2 regions of the Proteus sp. G2626 genome follow, and region 1 is predicted to be linked to the other one. Evidence: predicted binding sites of a transcription regulator. Region 1 holds the regulator's gene; the other holds the start of a gene.
The links. Region 1 encodes sigma-54, which starts transcription at its own class of promoters, with help from an activator protein. Its sites were predicted from a motif close to GTTGGCACANNTTTCGCTNT; they were not measured.
Positions count from the first base shown of each region.

Region 2: a site for sigma-54 is predicted at 1,788-1,807, ahead of glnA (glutamate--ammonia ligase). Genes of this name have one in related genera too.

Region 1 is NZ_JAABNH010000009.1:401,232-404,668, reverse strand. Features, by position in the region: gene rapZ (RNase adapter RapZ) at 1-368, opposite strand, end outside; gene ptsN (PTS IIA-like nitrogen regulatory protein PtsN) at 447-914, opposite strand; gene hpf (ribosome hibernation promoting factor) at 1,064-1,351, opposite strand; gene rpoN (RNA polymerase factor sigma-54) at 1,375-2,856, opposite strand; gene lptB (LPS export ABC transporter ATP-binding protein) at 2,916-3,437, opposite strand, start outside.
Region 2 is NZ_JAABNH010000025.1:175,689-179,125, forward strand. Features, by position in the region: gene glnL (nitrogen regulation protein NR(II)) at 1-109, opposite strand, end outside; gene glnA (glutamate--ammonia ligase) at 297-1,706, opposite strand; gene typA (ribosome-dependent GTPase TypA) at 2,066-3,437, shown strand, end outside.

The DNA.
Region 1 (3,437 bases):
AGATCACTTTCGGTATCAATAGCCATTTCTAATGAAAGGTTTTTGGTCGAAAGTGGGTGTAAACGTCGTGTATCACTATAACGACGAATTAAGGTATTTCTATCTGCGTCTAAAAATAAGAGTTGTGGAGAATATTCAGCGGGTAAACTTTCCAGCGCTTTCTCGAAGATCTCCGGCGACTCTGGCATATTTCGGACGTCAATACTGACAGCGGCAGCAGAAGCATCACGTTCAGCCAGTGTTTTTGCGAGCTCAGGTAAAAGATCAACAGGCAAGTTATCAACACAATAAAATCCCATGTCTTCAAGCGCACGCAAAGCAACTGACTTACCTGAACCAGAGCGTCCGCTGACTATCATCAGCACCATGAGGTAGCTCCCTATAATTTCCCAGTGATGAATATCATTCCACTGTATGCTATTCGCGTCCCAACAAACCCGTAGGGGTTATTCTGTGATAATCTGATAAAGCTCTTCATCACTTTGTGCGGAGCGTAGTCGGCGACATAAATTTTTGTCTGCCAACTGTTTTGCAATCAAAGACAGTGTGTGTAAATGTTCCTTACATTGTGTTGCAGGAACGAGTAATGCGAACAACAAATCGACAGGTTGATTATCAATAGCGTCGAAGGCAATAGGTTCGCTTAAGTGAAGAAACACACCAACTACTTTTTCTGTTTCATCACTTTCAATACGTCCATGAGGGATAGCTAACCCCCCCCCAATCCCTGTTGTACCGACTTTTTCGCGCGTCAATAAGGCTTCAAATATCAGTGTTTCGGGTAAATTAAGTGCTTTTGCTGCGTTTTCACTGATAATTTCTAACGCGCGCTTTTTACTCGTGCAGTGTACATCATTATGCGTACATGCCAGAGAAAGTACGTCGCTAATATTCATCTTTGTATCGTTGTTCATTGTCTTATTCACTTAGACCAGCAAACCAGATGTCACAAGGTGGCATCTGGTTTTTTGTTACTGATATTGATTAGGCGTTGGCTTGAACCGAGTCATAAACAACGCAGTAACTTCGCCGATTGTATCCCCATTTCACAATGGGAAATGAATTAATGTTGTCTCAGTTTATCTTTGTGTTTGGTTAATTGACGAGCCAGTTTATCCATCAATCCATCAATTGCTGCGTACATATCTTCTGCTTCAGCAGAGGCATGTAATTCACCGCCATTAACTTGAATGGTCGCTTCAGCGATTTTATTCACTTTTTCGACTTTCAGGATAACCTGAACGTTATTAATTTTGTCAAAGAACTGAGGTAATTTCGCGCTTTTTGCTTTGACGGTCTCACGCAGAGCATCAGTTAATTCAATGTTATGACCAGTGATTTGAAGTTCCATAGTGTCTTCCTTCTCAATTATGCTCAAACCAACTCTTTGCGTTGGTTTGAAGGCGGGATGGATAATGACTCTCTATATTTCGCAACAGTACGTCGAGCAACTTGTATGCCAAGCTCTGCGAGCATATCAGCCAGTTTACTATCACTCAGTGGTTTCGCTGGGTTTTCTGCTGCGATTAGTTTCTTCACTAAAGCCCTGATTGCTGTTGAAGAGGCTTCGCCTCCGCTATCAGTATTCACATGGCTAGAGAAAAAATACTTCAATTCGAAAATTCCTCTCGGGCAATGCAAAAATTTTTGCGTTGTCACTCGAGAAATGGTGGATTCGTGCATTTCAACCTGTTCAGCGATATCCGCTAACACAAGGGGTTTCATATGCTCTTCACCCAATTCGAAAAACGCCTGCTGTGTGTCAACAATGCAATGAGCGACTTTTAATAATGTCTCATTACGGCTTTCTAAACTTTTTATCAGCCATTTAGCTTCTTGTAAATTGTCACGAATAAATTTTCCATCGCTCTCATTTTGGGTCGATTGACCCAATGCAGCATAGGTTTCATTTATGCGTAGGCGAGGAATGCTATCTGTATTTAACTCAACTTGCCAGCGTTCACCTGATTTTTTTACCAGTATATCTGGGATAACATACTCTGACTCGCCAGCATCAATACTTAATCCAGGTTTAGGATCAAGTGATTGAATTATCTCAATAACCGATTTTAATGTTTCTTCACGTAACTTTGTTTGACGCATCAATTGGCGGAAGTCGCGATTGCCTAATAATTCTAAATGTTGGCTAATGACCAACTGCGTTTCTTTAAGATAAGGCGTATCTGTTGAAAAAGCCGAAAGTTGGATCAAAAGACACTCTTTTAAATCGCGTGCAGCAACACCAATAGGATCAAAGCGTTGAATACGTTTTAATACGGCTTCAACTTCATCAAGCTCTATCTCATCATCGCCCATTCCAAGTAGGATGTCATCTGTTGTAACAGTTAAATATCCTGTTTCATCAACCGCATCGATAATACTTATAGCAATGGCCCTATCAGTTTCTGTAAACGGAGTGAGATCCGCCTGCCAAGTCAGATAATCTTGCAAGGAAACAGTTGTTTCACCTTGATACAGTGGAAGTTCATCATCTCTATAATCATTACTGGTGCCAGAAGGTGTGCCTGCGGTGTAGATCTCTTCCCATTGTGTGTCTAAAGGGAGATCGTCGGGCATCTCTTTTTGCTCTAAAGCATCCAGCGTATCAAACTCTTCAACCTGGTTATCGTTAGTTTTTTCTGTTATTGAGTCAGATTGATTATCGGTATGAGAAGTTTCATCTGAAAGGGGATCGGATTGCTCGTCGTCTTGTTCTAGAAGAGGATTGGATTCAAGCGCTTGCTGAATTTCTTGTTGTAATTCAAGCGTCGAAAGTTGCAACAAACGAATAGCCTGTTGTAGCTGAGGCGTCATAGCCAATTGCTGACTGAGACGAAGTTGCAGACTTTGTTTCATAATAATGCGATGAGTCCTTGGCTGTTGTCATCCATGACAGAGTAAAAGTGAATCTAGGATTACAGGCGGAAGCCTTCACCTAAGTAAACACGTTTAACTTGCTCATTTTCAAGAATTTCTTCTGGTGAACCATGAGCGATAAGGTGACCTTGGCTGACAATATAGGCGCGTTCACACACATCTAATGTTTCACGAACATTATGGTCAGTAATCAGTACACCTAATCCATAATCACGTAGATGTTGGATTATCTTTTTAATGTCTAAGACTGAAATTGGATCAACACCCGCAAAAGGTTCATCTAATAAAATAAATTTAGGATTTGCTGCTAATGCGCGTGCAATTTCAACTCGACGGCGTTCGCCCCCTGATAATGATTGCCCTAGGCTGTTACGCAAATGGCTGACATTGAACTCTTCTAAAAGCTCTTCTGCACGATCTTTTCGTTGCTCTGGTGTTAAATCATGGCGAATTTCTAAAATTCCCATAATGTTGTCATAAACACTTAACCGTCTAAAAATAGAGGCCTCTTGGGGCAGATAGCCTATGCCTTTACGCGCACGTTCATGTAACGGTAACAG
Region 2 (3,437 bases), on a different contig from region 1:
ACGCAGAATGATTTGCATAACAAATAATAAACTCTTTGTTGATAACCAATACAGAGTGTATTAATGAGTCTAAAATTAATGTGTTATCAGGTAAGTCTGCCGTTTCCATATTGAATACCTCTTTGCACCATTTTAGTGCATCTTACCTTTATTGCATTAATGAACCAATGCGTAAGTGAATAGACGGACTCCTTAAATGGGAGAAAAGTGCCCATCCGAAGATGGGCAAAATAGCTTCACGGCAAAAAAAATCGTTTTACATCTCAGGGGTTAAGTTTTTCTCAGTAAAGATCATCTTAAGCACTGTAATACATTTCAAATTCAAGAGGATGCGGTGCCATACGTACACGTTGAACGTCAGTACGTAATAATTCTAAATAGGCATCAATAGCATCATCAGTAAATACATCACCGCGAGTTAAGAATTCGCGATCGGCATTTAATGCGTTTAATGCCTCTTCTAATGAACCCGCGACAGTTGGGATCTCTTTTGCTTCTTCTGGCGGTAAGTCATAAAGGTTTTTATCCATAGCATCACCGGGGTGAATTTTATTGATAATTCCATCAAGACCAGCCATTAACTGAGCAGCAAACGCAAGATAAGGGTTTGCTAAAGGATCTGGGAAACGCACTTCAATACGGCGCGCTTTCATACTAGCCACAACTGGAATACGAATGGACGCTGAACGGTTACGCGCAGAGTAAGCCAACATAACAGGGGCTTCAAAACCCGGAACTAAGCGCTTGTAGGAGTTAGTCGTTGGGTTGGTAAATGCATTTAGCGCACGAGCATGCTTGATAATACCGCCGATGTAATACAGCGCCATTTCAGATAATCCGCCGTATTTATCGCCGGCAAACAGGTTTACACCATTTTTAGACAGTGACATATGGCAGTGCATACCAGAGCCATTATCACCGACTAAGGGTTTAGGCATAAAGGTCGCTGTTTTACCAAATACATGAGCAACGTTTTGTACCACGTATTTATAAATTTGGGTTTCATCTGCTTTTTTGGTCATGGTATTGAAGCGAGTTGCGACTTCGTTTTGACCGGCTGTCGCCACTTCATGGTGATGTGCTTCAACCACTAAGCCCATTTCTTCCATAATATTACACATGGTAGAACGAATATCTTGTGATGAATCAACGGGTGGCAGTGGAAAATAGCCCCCTTTAACCATAGGGCGGTGACCTTTGTTGCCATCTTCATATTTGGTATTGGTGTTCCATGCAGCTTCAATATCATTGATAGCGTAAGAAGCGCCTGAAATATCGTTTTTGAAACGAATATCATCAAACAGGAAGAATTCTGGCTCTGGCCCAAATAATACGGTGTCTGCAATACCACTTGATTTTAAATAATCTTCAGCACGCTTTGAAATAGACCGTGGGTCACGGTCGTAACCTTTCATAGTGCCTGGCTCTAATACATCACAACGAATAATCAGTGTTGGATCTTGGAAAAAAGGGTCAAGCATTGCGGTTGTTGCATCTGGCATCAGTACCATGTCTGATTCGTTAATACCTTTCCAGCCACCAATAGAGGAACCATCGAACATTTTTCCTTCTTCAAAGAAATCGTCGTTAACCTGATGAGCCGGAATAGTAAGATGTTGTTCTTTACCGCGGGTATCAGTGAAACGTAAGTCAATATATCTAACTTTATGTTCTTCAATCATGGATAACACATGTTCAAGGGACATAGGAACTCTCCTGGCGAATGGTTTTATTGAGTGCAGTGGCCTTACACATTTTTCGGTGAATTTTTTGCTCACCTAAATTCTATTGCGAAAAGCATGCCAACTTATCTAAAAAGGGATATATACTGTATTGATGAAGTTTAGTGTAGAATATCTCCTGTGATTTTTTAATTATTGCACAAACTTGGTGCAAATTAAGCCTAATTAGTTGCACTATTTTGGTGCAATCGAACGGATGCTACTAAATTCTGAGGCGTGAAAAGGATCACAATTCAATTAATTGCATATTGTTAAGCAATCATTATTGTGATCTTGTTTAGTCTCTCGTCTAAAGCGTGTACAATACTGCGCTTATTTCTACAATGCCTGAGGCAAATTTTGTGATCGAAAACTTGCGTAATATCGCCATCATCGCCCACGTTGACCATGGTAAAACAACTATCGTCGATAAATTACTACAGCAATCTGGTACGTTCGGTGAACGTGAAACCGTAGCTGAGCGCGTGATGGACTCAAATGATCTCGAAAGAGAGCGCGGAATTACTATTCTTGCGAAAAATACAGCGATTAAATGGAATGACTATCGTATTAATATCGTAGATACCCCAGGACACGCCGACTTCGGTGGTGAGGTAGAACGCGTTATGTCTATGGTAGACAGCGTTCTATTGCTGGTTGACGCGATGGATGGCCCAATGCCACAAACGCGTTTTGTGACACAAAAAGCGTTTGCTAACAATTTAAAACCAATTGTTGTTATCAATAAAGTTGACCGCCCTGGTGCGCGTCCAGACTGGGTTGTTGATCAGGTATTTGACCTGTTCGTAAACTTAGGTGCAACTGACGAACAACTTGATTTCCCAATTATCTATGCATCTGCATTAAATGGTATTGCGGGAACAGATTACAATGACATGGCTGAAGATATGACCCCGTTATATGAAGCTATTGTCAAATATGTAGAGCCACCAAAAGTGGATCTGGAAGGTACATTCCAGATGCAAATTTCTCAGTTGGACTACAACAACTACCTAGGTGTTATCGGTATTGGTCGTATTAAGCGTGGTAAGGTTAAACCTAACCAACAAGTGACTATCATTGACAGCGAAGGTAATACCCGTAACGGCAAAGTCGGTAAAGTTTTAGGTCATTTAGGTTTAGAACGTATCGAAGTTGATGTTGCTGAAGCTGGCGATATCATCGCAATCACAGGTTTAGGTGAACTGAATATCTCTGATACGATTTGTGAAGTGGGTGCTGTTGAAGCGCTACCTGCATTAGCCGTTGATGAACCAACTGTTAGCATGTATTTCTGTGTTAATACTTCACCTTTCTGTGGACGTGAAGGTAAATTCGTGACTTCTCGTCAGATTTTAGATCGTCTGAAAAAAGAGTTAGTCCATAACGTTGCATTACGTGTAGAAGAAACTGAAGATCCAGATGCATTCCGTGTATCAGGTCGTGGTGAGCTTCACCTGTCAGTTCTGATTGAAAATATGCGTCGTGAAGGTTACGAATTAGGGGTATCTCGTCCTAAAGTTATCTTCCGTGATATCGACGGTCGTAAACAAGAGCCTTTCGAACAAGTCACTATCGACATTGAAGAACAACACCAAGGTGATGTGATGCAAGCGATGGGTGAACGTAAAGGTGAAATGCGTGATATGCAACCAGATGGTAAAGGACGTGTACGTTTAGACTACATTATTCCTAGCCGTGGTCTGATTGGTTTCC